3 regions of the Nocardioides albertanoniae genome follow, and region 2 is predicted to be linked to each of the others. Evidence: predicted binding sites of a transcription regulator. Region 2 holds the regulator's gene; each other region holds the start of a gene.
What was found. Region 2 encodes LexA, which represses DNA repair genes until DNA is damaged. Its sites were predicted from a motif close to TCGAACANNTGTTCGA; they were not measured.
Positions count from the first base shown of each region.

Region 1 (4,494 bases), 1.1 Mb from region 2:
CCTGACGTTCTGCCACATGGCACGACCTGCGCTGATTGTGCCGTGCGATCGGGCAGATGCGTCAACCCTGACGGGCCAGGGCTTGCCTAGATCAGGCTCGCGCGCCGCACGAGGTTGGACCCGAAGCGGTCGGCGACCCGGTCGACGGCACGATCTGCCTCCGACCAGCCGCGCTCGCGCTCGCCGATCACCAGCTGTCGACCGGTGCCTTCCCGAGCGACCAGGTGCTCCACCCGCACCCCGACCAGACGCAGGGCCCTCCCCCGCAGCTGCAGGTCGTCGAAGAGCCGGACCGCGGTGGTATGCACCTCCTGGGTGACGTCTGTCGGGTCCGTCAGTGTGCGGGAGCGGGAGATCGTCGTGAAGTCGGTGAACCGCACCGTCAGCGCCACCGTGCGTCCGACGGTGCCGGCACGCCGCATCCGCCGAGTGACCCGGGCCGAGAGGCGCAGCAGCTCGCGCACGATGTCGTCGCGGTCGCTCAGATCGCGGGCGAAGGTCTCCTGGGCGCCGGTGGACCGGTCCGCGCTGCGCGCGGTTACTCCCTCGCTCGGCGCGAGCGGACGAGCAAGCTCGCCGCTCGACCTCGCTCCGGTCGTCTCGGGCAGATCGGGGCCGAGCCGCCCGGTCAGCTCGCGCCGGTCGGTGCCGGTGGCGAGCCGGTGCAGATGACCACCGAGACGGGGCCCGAGGATCTGGTGGAGCGCCGGGACCGGGGTGCGGGCGATGTCGCCGACGGTCTCGAACCCGAGCTTTCGCAGCCGGTTGCGCGTGCTCGGCCCGACGCCGTAGAGCTCGCCGACGTCGAGCGGATGCAGGAAACCGGGGATGTCGTCGGGCCGGACGACCACGACGCCGTCGGGCTTCGCCTTGCGGCTGCCGACCTTGGCCACGCTCGGGGTGGGTGCGACACCGACGGAGCAGGTGATCTTGAGCTCGTCGGCGATCTGGCGCCGGATCCGGTGGGCGATCCGCTCGGGGCTGCCGAAGAGCCTGGTGGCGCCGCGTACGTCCAGGAACGCCTCGTCGACGCTGACCACCTCCACCAGCGGGGTGGCTCGGCGAAAGATCTCACGCACCTGCTGGGAGACCTCGGAGACCTCGCCGAAGTCGAGACGCACCGAGACGAGCTGAGGGCACAGACGCCTCGCCATCGAGCCGGGCATCGCGGCATGGATGCCATAGGCCCGCGCCGGGTAGTTGGCACAGGTCACCACACCTCTCGCATGACCCCCGACGACGACCGGCTGCTGCCAGAGCTCGGGCTGGTGCCTGATAGCCACCGAAACAAAGAAGGCGTCCATGTCGACATGGAGGATCGGGGTGACCTCCGGAGCGCCAGCGGAGGAGGTCACCCCGATCCTCCGAGGACGCGGACAAGCGCTGACTCGGCGCAAATGTCCCGCCGGAGCGCCAGCGGAGGTGGGACCTTTGCGCTGTGTCGGCGCCGGCCGGCGAAGCGAAGCGAGCCGTACGCGAAGCGAAGCGAGCCAACTGCGAAGCGAAGCGAGCTAAGAACGAAGCGACCCGAGCAGATGCACCTGCGAAGCCAACGGCAGATAGTCCGCCCGAGTAGAAGCCCGCTGCTCGAGCTCGACCAACGCGTCACCAGAGGAAGCATCGAGATCGAGCAACCCCCCAGGAACATGATCGACGAAGACGCGTACGCCGCGAACGTCCCCGACCTCGAACCCGGCAGTGGTGAGCAGCCCGGTGACCTCGTCGAGCGAGAACCGGCGACCCGAGCGCCCCTGAGGAGCGGTGTCGTCGATGAGGTCGACGGCTTGGGCGAACTGGCCGGCGATAGCACGGGAGAGGACGGCGGCGGTGCGCTGGGAGACGAGGAGACTGAGGGTGCCTCCGGGGCGGAGCACCTCGCGGATCCCCGCCAGTGCCTCCGCGGGGTCGGGGACGACCTCGAGCACGCCGTGGCAGAGCACGATGTCGGCGCCTGCGGGGTCGGCGACGTCGGCGAGCGCGGCCAGGTCACCTTGGCGCGCGTCGACGGTGACGCCGGCCTCGCGGGCACGGCGGTCGAGGGCCGCGAGCGCGTCGGGGCTGGGGTCGATGACGGTGACGTTGTGCCCCAGCCCGGCGATGCGTACGGCGGAGGTGCCGGTGCCGCCGCCGATGTCGAGCACGTCGAGAGGCCCGGCGTCGGGGGCCGCCAGGATCGGGTCGAGCGCGTCCCAGACCGCGACGGCGCGGGCGCCTGCCCGACGACTGCTTGAAGCAACTGCCATGTGCCCAAGGGTAGGCGCTGCGCGGACAACATCTGAATCAGCCCACGAGGCGGTCGTGGCGGAGCCTGGCGACGTGAGAGGTGTGCGCCATCAGGCCGAGAGCCTCCTCGACGACGGCGAGGAACCGGTCGGCGTCGCGCACCTGGTCGTCGGCCTCCTCGGCGGTGACCGCTCGGATCGAGCCTGCCTCGGCGGCGGCGCGCTTGGCAGCACCGGCGGCGAAGAAGTCGGCCCACACCGAGAGCTCCGGCGCGACCTTCTTCAGGCGCACCCAGGCGTTCCACGGGCGCCGGCGGCCGGCCCGGCTCGCGGCCTCGACCGGGTCGGTGCGTGCTGCGATCAGCGCCGCTGCGGCCTGCAGGGCAGCGACATGGGCCATCGCGTATCTGCTCGGCACGTCGTCAGCGGCGATGGCCTCCGCGAGGGACTCGGTGGCCCGGAAGAGGTAGTTGTGCGTCGTGGCCGGCAGCAGATGCATCGGGTCGTCCTTCTCGAAAGCGGTCGACCCCGCGGTGGACGGCTCCGGCGGGCGTCGGGGGTCGAGGACGACGCCCGCCAGAGCCTGGTTGTTCGAACGTTTGTTCGAACACGAGAACAAACTACACCCCGCCACCGACAGTCACAAGGACGATTCGGTGACGGGGCGTGTCGAGGTCGAAGGCCCGGTCCCGGGCCCGGTCTCAGGCCTCGCTGTGCGAGCCGCGGATGCGGTGCGGAGGGTGGATGTAGCGCGTGTTGGCCGGCAGCCACATCACGACCAGCAGCGCCGCGACGAGCACGATCGCGATCGTGGTCAGCACGCTGATGATCACCGGCGGGCCGGTCAGGATTCCGCCGACGCTGGCGACCGCGGCGATGAAGACGAGGAACGTGATCACGATGCGTGCCCACTCGAACCCGTTGCGGAGGAAGACGGTCAGCACGCCCAGCATCGAGGCCATCACGCCGAACAACGTGATGGCGGGCGCGACGAAGGCTGGAGCGCTGACCCGGTTCTCCGTAGGCGGGTTGATCAGCGCGTCGAGACCCTCGGTCTCCAAGATGCGCTTGGCCGAGGGGTTGCCCTCGGCCCAGGCACGCACCAGGTCGTCGGAGCGCAGCACCATCACCAGGACGACCACCGCGCTGAAGGCGATCAGGCCGATGATCAGGCGTACGGCCCAGGTCATCTCGCGCGGCACGGGCTCGGCGGCGAGCGCCGCGACCTCGATGGCGTCCTCCGGGTCCTCGCGCACGACCACACCTTCGTTCTCGTCGGGTGTCGTCATGGTCATCCGGTCTCCTTGCGCATGGGGGTGCTGGGTCTGTGTCAGGCGGAGCGAGCCTCCTTGCTCCGTTTCAGCGGCCAATTCTGCCGCACGGGGCACAACCGAGGTAAATAGCGGGATCTCGTACGGCCCGCCCACGACCACGTGAGCGAAGATGTCTCACATGGAATCTCTCGCGCTGACCTTCTCCAGTGGCTGGGCCAGCGGCATCAACGCCTACCTGGTCGTGCTGGTGCTCGGTGTCGTCCAGCGTACGACGGGGGCCGAGTCTATCCCCGACGTGCTCGGTACCTGGCCGGTGCTGATCGGCGCGGGTCTGCTCTACGCCGTCGAGTTCGTCGCCGACAAGGTGCCCTACATCGACTCCACCTGGGACTCGATCTCGACCGTGATCCGGCCGACGATCGGCGCCGTGATCGGGGTGCTGCTCGCCGGTGAGGCCGACTCGCTCGACGAGGCCGTCGGTGGCGTCGTGGGCGGCACCTCGGCGCTGATGTCCCACCTGGTCAAGGCGAGCGAGCGGCTGGCGGTCAACTCCTCCCCCGAGCCGGTCTCCAACTCCGTGGTCAGCGTCGTCGAGGACGCGGTCGTCCTCGGCGTGGTCTGGTTCGCGACCGAGCACCCCCTCGCCGCTGCCGCGGTGGCCGGCGTGCTGCTGGTCGCCGGACTGGTGCTGGTCTACCTGCTCGTCCGTGCCGTACGCGGCGGCTGGCGCAAGCTGACCCGGCGCGGCAGACGCGGAGGCCCACCGGGTCCTGAGGGCCCACGCTCGGACGATTCCACCCAGCCCTATCCCGCCCGATGAGCGCCGTCGTCGTCCTCGGGGGCGGATACGCCGGTCTGGCCAGTGCCGCGAGGCTGGCCAAGCTCGGCCACTCGGTGACCCTGCTGGAAGCCACGGGCGAGCTCGGCGGCGCGCTGGTGCCGGTGCGCGAGGAGGGGTTCGCCTGGGACGCGTCCGCGACCTCGACCCTGCTGCCGGC
Region 1 is NZ_VFOV01000001.1:3,254,724-3,259,217, forward strand. Features, by position in the region: gene dinB (DNA polymerase IV) at 87-1,355, opposite strand; gene FB381_RS15630 (methyltransferase domain-containing protein) at 1,512-2,243, opposite strand; gene FB381_RS15635 (SAV_6107 family HEPN domain-containing protein) at 2,281-2,721, opposite strand; gene FB381_RS15640 (hypothetical protein) at 2,924-3,517, opposite strand; gene FB381_RS15645 (DUF4126 domain-containing protein) at 3,675-4,316, shown strand; gene FB381_RS15650 (phytoene desaturase family protein) at 4,313-4,494, shown strand, end outside.
Region 1: the regulator LexA is predicted to act here: its motif matches at 2,814-2,829, upstream of FB381_RS15635 (SAV_6107 family HEPN domain-containing protein).

Region 2 (4,494 bases):
TTGGCCGCGTCGAGGGCCTTGCGGGCGTCTTCCTCGGTCATCGGCTTCTCGGCGCTGGTGTCGCCGCCCGTCCTCACCGAGGTCGCTGCTGCGGCCGAGGTCGCGGCAGTGGCGGGCATGGTGGCGGCGAACATCGCCATCACCATGCCTGCGACCACGACGAAGGACAGTTGTTTGCGGTTGCTCCGGCGACCAAGGTTTCGCATCACGTACCAGACGTTCGGGGAAGGCAGACCTCGGCAGTCTAAGCGCACACGACGCGCCCACATCGGTGAAACGCCTACAGCCACGCCATACGGCGTCGGTTCGCGCCGTGGCCGGTCATGACAGCGGCTCTGTCACGCGATGGATGCGGTTGCTTCCGGTCGCCGTGGCGTACGACGTCGACCAGGTCGCCGTCGTGTTGGAGTCGCGGCGCTCGCCGATGGTCCACCAGTCCATCTGGGCCCGGTTGCGGGTCACGTCGAGGATCGAGAAGCCGTGGTCGTCGAAGTTGAGGTGGCGTACGTGGCGGTTGGCGGTCTTGATGATGTTCTCGACCGTCACGCTGACCGTGCGGCGCGGGGCCCCGAGCACGTCTTTGAGGTTGTTGGAGGTGACCGAGGTGGCGACGAACTCGACGCCGGCGGTCTTGCCGAGCGGATAGACGGCCGAGTCGTACGGCAGGTCGCACGCCCACGCGGAGTGGATGTCTCCGGTGACGAAGACGGTGTCGGTGACCGCGTTGTTGCGGATGTGCTCGAAGAGCTCGGTGCGGTCGGCGGTGTAGCCGTCCCACTGGTCGAGGTTGTAGGCGATGCCGTTGTCGGGCAGCAGGCCGGCGACGTCGTTGACCGGTGCGATCAGGCTCTTCGGCAGCGCGCCGAACGTGACCGGCGCGATCATCACCGGGTTGCCGACGATCTTCCACTGCGCGTCGGTGAGCAGGCCGTCCTTGAGCCAGGCCAGCTGCTCGTCGCCGGTGATGGTGCGGTCGGGGTCGTCGACCTTCGCGAGCTCGAGGCGGCTCGCCTGCTCGGAGCGGTAGGAGCGCAGGTCGAGCATGCTCAGCTCGAGCAGGGTGCCGAACCGCAGTCTCCGGTAGATGCGGTCGTGGAGGTGGTCGTCGGTCTCCACCGTCGCGCCCTCGTCATCGGGGCCGGTGTCGACGCGCAGCGGCATCCACTCGTCGTAGGCCTGGTTGGAGCTGGTCTTGCGGTCGATCCAGTCGAACTCGCCCGGCTCGTTGTTCTCCGCGCCCAGCATCCAGGCGTCGTTGGCCGACTCGTGGTCGTCCCAGGTGACGATCCAGGGCAGGCGGGCGTGCGCGTCGGAGAGGTCGACGTCGCGCTTGTACTGCGCGTGCCGGATCCGGTAGTCGGCCAGGGTGTGCATCTCGTGGGCCGGCTCGTGGGGGCGCACGTCGTCGTTGCCCATGCCGTAGCCGTACTCACCCGGGCCGTACTCGTAGAGGTAGTCGCCGAGGTGGATGATCGCGTGCAGGTCGTCGCGCTCGGCCAGGTGGCGGTAGGAGGCGAACCAGCCGGCCTGCAGGTTGGAGCAGGAGACCACCCCGAAACGTACGTTGTCGGGGGTGGCGTCGGCCGCCGGAGCGGTGCGGGTGCGGCCGACCCGGCTGGTCTGGCCGTTGTAGGTGAAGCGGTAGAAGTACCAGCTCTCGGGAGCCAGGCCGGTGACGTCGAGCTTCACGGTGTGGTCGCGGTCGGGGCCGGTCTGCTGCGAGCCCTTGCCGGTGATGCGCTTGAAGTCGGCCGTCGGCGAGATCTCCCAGCGCACCAGAACCTCCTCGCCCTTTCCCGACCCTGCGGTCGCGTCGGCGGTGGGCGTGACCCGGGTCCAGATGACCACGCGATCCGGGAGCGGGTCGCCGGAGGCGACACCGTGCTGGAAATGGTTGAGCGTCGCGCCGGCCGCCTCCGCCGGTGAGGGGAGCGTCATCGTCGCCGCGGCGGCGCCGGTGATGCCGGCCGCCAGGAGGGTGCGGCGATCGAGATGGTTCTGGGCTGGACGGTTCGTGGTCACGCTGTATGAAACGACGCAGCCGCCGGCCCTGTCATGGGCCGGCGGCTGGATTTCACGCAGTGTTCCCGGGTGGTTCCGGGTGGTTCTCGCAACGTTCGGATCAGAGGCTTCGCAGCACAGCGGTCACCTTGCCGAGGATCGTCGCGTGGGTGCCGTCGATGGGCTCGTACGCCGCGTTGTGCGGCAGCAGCCACACCTTGCCGTCCTTGCGCGAGAGCGTCTTGACGGTCGCCTCGCCGTCGATCAGCGCGGCCACGATCTCGCCGTTCTCCGCGGTCGGCTGCTGGCGCACGACCACGAAGTCGCCGTCGCAGATCGCGGCGTCGACCATCGAGTCACCGGAGACCGAGAGCAGGAAGAGCTCGCCGTTGCCGACCAGCTGCTTGGGCAGCGGGAAGACGTCTTCGACGCTCTGCTGGCTCGAGGTCTCCTCGGCCAGGATCGGGCCACCGGCCGCGATCCGGCCGACGAGCGGCACCATGGTCGCGTCGGGGGTGGGGTTGAGGTCGGCGCTGAGGTCGGCCTCGCCGGCATCGCTCTCGTCGCCGGACATCGCCTTGCGGTGGGCCATCACCTCGGGGAGGAAGACCTCGAGAGCGCGGGGACGCTTGGGGTCCTTCCGGATCAGACCACGCTGCTCGAGCGCACGGAGCTGGTGGGCGACGCTGCTGGTGCTGGTCAGCCCGACCGCGGCACCGATCTCGCGCATGCTCGGCGGGTAGCCGCGCTGCTCGATGCTGTCGCGCAGGTGAGCGAGGATGCGCTGCTGACGTGGCGTGAGCCCGGTCGCGTCCGGCGGCCCGTCGGGCAGCTCGCGGACGCGGCTCTTCTTCGAACCACCTGATCCGGTGCCTGTCTTCTGCGTGGTCATGTCAGCACATTAGTCGCATCAGCCCCACGAGTTCAAACATCTGTTCGATCTCGGGAGTGGCGGGTGGCGCGTTGGGAAATTCTTCGAACGCCTACTTGCTTTGTTCGAACACGTGATCTACCTTCGAACACATGCTCGATCGAACACGTGATCGAAACAGACTGATCTGGAGGCCGTGATGAGTGCAACCGTGTATGTGCTGCCCGTAGCCGAGGCGCCGCGCCCCGTGCGGGAAGTGCGTCGCTCGCAGGTGCGGCTCACCCGCCGCGGCCGGATCGTCGTGTTCGCCTTCGCGCTCGTCGTGCTCTTCTCGATCGCGCTCGTCGGCGCTCGGGTCGCGTTCGGGGCCGGCGGTGCCGAGTTTCCAGGCACCTCCTCCTCCGCTCACACGATGGTCGTCGGCGATGGCGACACGCTCTGGGACATCTCCTCGGAAGCGGTAGCCGGCACCGACGCCTCCATCCGGGAGATGGAGCAGACGATCAAGGAGCTCAACAGCCTCGAGTCCTCGATGCTGGTCACGGGGCAGACCCTGATCATCCCGACCGCCCGCTGAGGGCTCCTAGATGTCCGGCTGCCCCCTCACCCCCTGGCGGCCGGCTACCGGGGAAAGACGAGAGTGCCGCAGACGATGGGAAGCGTCTGCGGCACTCTCGCGGTTGTCTGTCGACGACTCGGCGTCTGTGTCAGTGTCGGGGGCGGTAGCTGCCGTCCGAGGTGGTGGGCGGCCACTGATGACTGCGCGAGGCGCGCCGCGGGGGCGGCCACTCGTCCTCCTGCGGCGCCGGCGACACCTGGGACTGTCGCTGGGTGGGCATCGCCTGCGTGGGGATGTCCGCCGCCGGCATCGTCGGGGGCATCGTCGGCCGCGGGCCGGTCTGGCCATAGCGGGCCGGGGCAGCCTGGTAGGCCCCGGACTGCTGGGTCGGATAGCTCCCTGTGCCGTAGCCCGGAGTGTCGTACCCCTGGGTGTCGTACCCCTGGGTCTCGTAGTCGTAGCTCTGGGGCTGTGGCGTCGATGCCGGGGTGGCCGGGTTGGAGTAGTAGGGCTGAGGGGGCGGCGGCTGATAGGTCGGACCGCCGTAGGCCGAGCGGTTGCCCGTGTCGCCGAACGACGAGCGGTTGCCCGTGTCGCCGAACGACGAGCGGTTGCCGGTGTCGCCGTAGGGCGACTGGCTCCCGGTGTCGTAGCCGTAGCTGTCGGCGTAGGGCGACTGGCTTCCGGTGTCGGTGCTGTGCCGGCCGTACGACCCGGTGTCCTCGTAGCCGTAGGAGCTGGTGCCGTAGTAGTCCTGGCTCGAGTAGTCCTGGCCCGGGTATTCCGGGTCCGGGTAGTCCTGCTCCTCGACGTAGGCGTTGGAGTGGCTGCCGGAGTATTCCTCGGCGGGTGGAGCGGTGGGGGAGCCGGTGAGTGCGCGCCAGGCCTTGCCGGCGAAGGTGAAGGTCAGGAAGAGGCAGGCGACCGCGGCGACCGCAGCGATGGCCAGCTTCGCCCAGGCGCCGGACTCGCCGCCGCGTGCGTCGGCCCCGAAACCGACGGCGACCCACACCAGGACACCCCAGATGATGAGGAATCCCAGCGTCGCGATCGCAGGCACGAT
Region 2 is NZ_VFOV01000001.1:4,400,838-4,405,331, reverse strand. Features, by position in the region: gene FB381_RS21085 (MXAN_6640 family putative metalloprotease) at 1-206, opposite strand, end outside; gene FB381_RS21080 (alkaline phosphatase D family protein) at 322-2,022, opposite strand; gene lexA (transcriptional repressor LexA) at 2,123-2,893, opposite strand; gene FB381_RS21070 (LysM peptidoglycan-binding domain-containing protein) at 3,072-3,449, shown strand; gene FB381_RS21065 (hypothetical protein) at 3,580-4,491, opposite strand.

Region 3 (4,494 bases), 2.3 Mb from region 2:
CGGCGTCGGGTCCCACGCGCGCATGCCCTGCTCGATCGCGGGATGCATCGCGGTGGTATAGGCGGCGAGCCGGTCGCGGGTGAAGGCCTCCTGCATGATGCGGCGGTGCACGTGATGCTCGCCGAAGTCGAGCAGCATCAGCCCACGGTCGAAGAACGGGCCGACGATCTGACCCCACGCCGGCCCGTTGGCGAAGGCCTTGTCCTTGTTGCGCAGCACCGCGTCACAGGCGTCCGGCCCGAGCACGACCACGCCGGACTCGCCGGCCCGGAAGAACGGCGAGACCGGCCCGTACGTCTCCCACTGGTGCCGGTAGAAGCCGACCGGGTCGCGCGCGTAGTCGAGCAGCCTGCCGACCCAGGGAAGACCGTGGTCGCCCGGAGCCAGCGGAGGGATCTCGCGCAGCGGCTCCGTGGGTGTGCGGCTCATCATGTCTGAACTCATCTGTGACCTCCCGGTCCCGAGTGCCCTGCTGAGGCTAGTCAACTAGAACGTGTTCCCGCAGCCGTTCGTTCCAGTGGCTGGGCGTCCGGGGGCAGGTGTCGGGCGCTGGGCCGGCCGGAGGCCGGGCCGGGCATGGATGGAGCGGTCGTGGTGTTGAGGAGTGCGTGGAGAGCTACGAGTCCGTCGTGATCGGTGCCGGTCAGGCCGGGTTGTCGGCGTCCTATCACCTGCGCCGGCTCGGCGTACGCCACGTCGTGCTCGACGCCGAGCCGCGCCCCGGTGGCGCCTGGCAGCACCGCTGGGACTCGCTGACCATGCAGGACGTCCACGGCGTCGCCGACCTTCCCGACGGGCTGGCGCCGGGCGGCTCGGGGGAGCGGGCCAACCAGGCGGTGCCGACCTGGTTCTCCGCCTATGAGGCGACGCACGACCTTCCCGTGATCCGGCCGGTGAAGGTCGCCTCGGTCACGTCGGTCGGTGACCTGCTGGCGGTGACATCCGCCGACGGCCGCACCTGGCTCACCCGCACGATCGTCAACGCGACCGGCACCTGGACCCGGCCGTTCGTGCCGCGCTACCCGGGCGCGGAGACGTTCCTGGGCGAGCAGGTGCACACCCACGACTACCCGGGCGCCGAGCATTTCCGCGGCAAGCGGGTGCTCGTGGTCGGCGGCGGAGCCTCGGCGGTGCAGTTCCTCGGCGAGCTGGCACCGGTCACCTCGGTGCTGTGGGCGACGCGCCGTGAGCCGGTGTGGCGCTCCGACTTCGACGCCTCACGTGGGCGTGAGGCGGTGGCGATGGTCGCCGAACGCGTCGAGGCCGGTCTGCCGCCGGCCAGCGTCGTCAGCGTCACCGGTCTCTCGCTGCGTCCTCAGGAGCAGGAGGCCGCCAGGCTCGGGGTCTACGAGCGTCGCCGGCCGATGTTCACCCGGATCGAACCGCACGGGGTGTCGTGGTCGGGCCCGCTCGCCGACGGCGAGACCGCCTACGAGCCGGTCGACGCGATCTTGTGGGCCACCGGGTTCCGGCCCGCCGTCACGCATCTCGCTCCGTTGCGGTTGCGCAGCGAGCACGGCGGGATCCCGCTGCTGCGTGGATCTGCCGATGTGCAGACCGCGGTCACTGCCGCGTACGACTCGCGGGTGCAGCTCGTCGGCTACGGCCCCTCGGCCAGCACCATCGGGGCCAGTCGTGCCGGTCGCGCCGCTGCTCTCGCCGTACGCCGCGAGCTGGAGGCCGGGCTGGAGGCCGGGCCGGGAGACGGGTCTGGAGACGGGCCGGTCAGATCGCGCCGAGATCAGCCGATAGCCAGTGCTCCGGCGTCAGCCGGATCGTGACCTCGGGTGGGTAGTTCGCCGCCTCGGTGAGATAGGGGCCGACCGCGTCGGGCGGCAGATACCGGCGCGCCATCGCCTCCATGTCGCCCTCCGCGGCATCCTCGATCTTGACGGGTCCCTCGATCGATACGTAGCGGATCGTCGGGTCGAGGCGCTCGACCATCAGCGTGCATCGTCCGGCGGCGCTGATCAGCCTGGCTTTCAGGGAGTCTTTGCCGGTGACGAACCATGCCTCGCCGCCGGGGGAGTAGTCGTACCAGATCGGGACTGTCAGGGGGCCTCTGCCGTTCTCTCGGGCTACCGAGAGGGCGGCGATAAGGGGTTGTGCCAGGAGCTCTTGGCGGTCTGCTGGTGGGATTGGCATGTCTTTTACGGTACGTCGGGGTGGGGGTGTTGCGGGGCTCCCTGTCGGATCGTTTCTTGTTGGGGCTGGTGTGTGCCGCCGACCCTTTCTTCGAGAAAAGATTTGGCTGGTTATCGGGGCGGCGGCACCGGTGTGGTCGGGAGGCGTTGCTGTTGGTTCGCTGCCGCAAAAAGGTGCGTTGACCTGCGGAAATGACTGGCATTGCTCAAAGGTAGAGAGTAAAATTTGGGTATCTAAAGGGCACCTTTGGGAGGAGGCCAGCAATGAGCGTCGAGAACCACTTCGGTCACTGGGGCACCAGCCCCAGTGACCCGGTTACGACTGCTCTTGCTGGCATCGAAACCGCTCTGGGTGACCTGCTCGCGATGGATCCCGCTTATTGGCGAACCAGTCAGAAGAAGGACGTCCTTGTACGGCTTCAGCACCTCAAGGCGCAGCAGGCTGCGCTCGAGCTGCGCGTGCTCGCGACGGCTGGCGATATCGCTGAGGAGACCGGCGATAAGGATGCGTCTGCGTGGATGCGGGCCGAGCTGCTCGTCGACAAAGGCGTGGCCCGTTCGAGGATCAAGTTCGCCGTTGCCGTGTCCAAGCACGAGCTGCTCGCGACCGGCCTTGCCGACGGTGTGGTCTCCCACGACAAGGCCCAAGTGATCACCAAAGCACTGGACGCAATCGAGACCAACCCCGCCGCGAGCACCGAAGACCTGCTGCTCGCCGAGAAACTCCTCGTCGACTACGCCACCCACCTGACCGCCAACGAACTACGCATCGTTGGGAAGCGGATCCTGGTCGAGATCGACCCAGCCCGTTTCGAAGACGCTGAAGCGAAGGCACACCTGGCTGAAGAAGAACGTGCCCAGCAGAAGACCGCGCTGCGGATCTGGGACAACCATGACGGCACGGTTGGCTTCGACGGTGTCCTGCCGGTAGCGCTGGGGATGAGGTTCAAGACCCATGTCGAGGCCTGGGCACAGCCCCGCAAGCAACAGATCGTCGAGAAGGGCACCCCGCTGCCCTCGTGGGAGCGACTGATGGGACAAGGCCTCGCCCGCCTGCTGGAGACCATCGACCCTGACGCTCTGCCCCGCCACGGCGGCGACGCGACCACCATCAACGTCGTGATCTCGCTCGAGGAACTCCGCAAAGAGCTCGGCACGGCGATCTTGGGGTTCGACGAGACCAACGGCACCACCATCTCTGCGGCCGAGGCTCGGAAGATGGCCTGCAATGCCACGATCATCCCGTGGGTGCTCGGTAGTGACGGCCAGGTGCTTGATGCGGGTCGTTCGAGCAGGTTCTTCCAGCCGATCCAGCGCAAGGCGCTGAGGTTGCAGCAGAAGTGCTGCCAGGCCGAGGGCTGTGACATGCCGCCGGAGTGGTGCGACGCGCATCATCTGACCGCCTGGTCACTCGGCGGGAAGACAGATCTCGCAGACGGCGTACTGCTGTGTCCGCATCACCACCGGATGGCCCACGCCCCGGCTTATGTCCATGAACGACTGCCTGACGGGACCGTTCGATTCGCCCGACGGTCCTAGCCTCGAGCCCCCGGCTTGGGATGGGCGGCGTTGAAGCGGGCCTTCTTCTCGCGGTTGCCGCAGGTGTTCATGTCGCACCATCGGCGGGTGCGGCTTCGGCTGGTGTCGAAGAAGGCTGCCTGGCAGGTCGGTGAAGCGCACAGGGCCAGCTTGCCGTCCCGCTCGCCGGAGATGATGGCGATCGCGTCGGCGGCGATCACGCCTAGTGCGTCGTGCAGGCCGGAGGTCGGGCTCAGGTGCCATCGTCGCTCGCCGTCGGGGGTGAGGATCGCGGTCGCGCGGCCTCTGGAGGTGTGGTCGTTGATCACGTCCACGGCGGGTGCGGGGAGGGCTTCGAGGGCGGCGGCTGCTGTCGCGGCGGCGTGGATCGACTCCCGCAGCTCGATGGCGAGGTCCAGCTGGGCAAGGGTGCAGGAGTCCACGGTCAGGTCGTAGGCGGCCAGCCAGTCGAGGAGACGCTGGGGCGTCGGGATCCGCTCCACGGGGTTGCCGTGACGCTCCGAGAGGGTCCCGGTGAAGCTGGTGGCCAGCACGCTGCCTAGGCGGAAGTCGGGGAGTCCAGCAGGCATGGAACCACCATAGTCGGTTGCTGCTTTCTGGTACGCATGCTAGAACCGGCTATGACGGTTCTAGTCATCTCAGGAGGTCACATGTCTGGTCCGGGAAGCGACGTACGGCCGTTCGAGGCTCGCGCGAGCGACGCCGACCTCGAGGATCTGCGGGTGCGGTTGGGTGCAGCACGGCTGCCCGAGGCCGAGACGGTGGATGCTGCGGCGTCGGGCCGAGGTCGGTGGGAGCAGGGTGTGCCGCT
Region 3 is NZ_VFOV01000001.1:2,055,024-2,059,517, forward strand. Features, by position in the region: gene FB381_RS09755 (cytochrome P450) at 1-444, opposite strand, end outside; gene FB381_RS09760 (NAD(P)-binding domain-containing protein) at 609-1,781, shown strand; gene FB381_RS09765 (pyridoxamine 5'-phosphate oxidase family protein) at 1,726-2,145, opposite strand; gene FB381_RS09770 (HNH endonuclease signature motif containing protein) at 2,409-3,683, shown strand; gene FB381_RS09775 (CGNR zinc finger domain-containing protein) at 3,680-4,252, opposite strand; gene FB381_RS09780 (epoxide hydrolase family protein) at 4,334-4,494, shown strand, end outside.
Region 3: the regulator LexA is predicted to act here: its motif matches at 2,224-2,239, upstream of FB381_RS09770 (HNH endonuclease signature motif containing protein).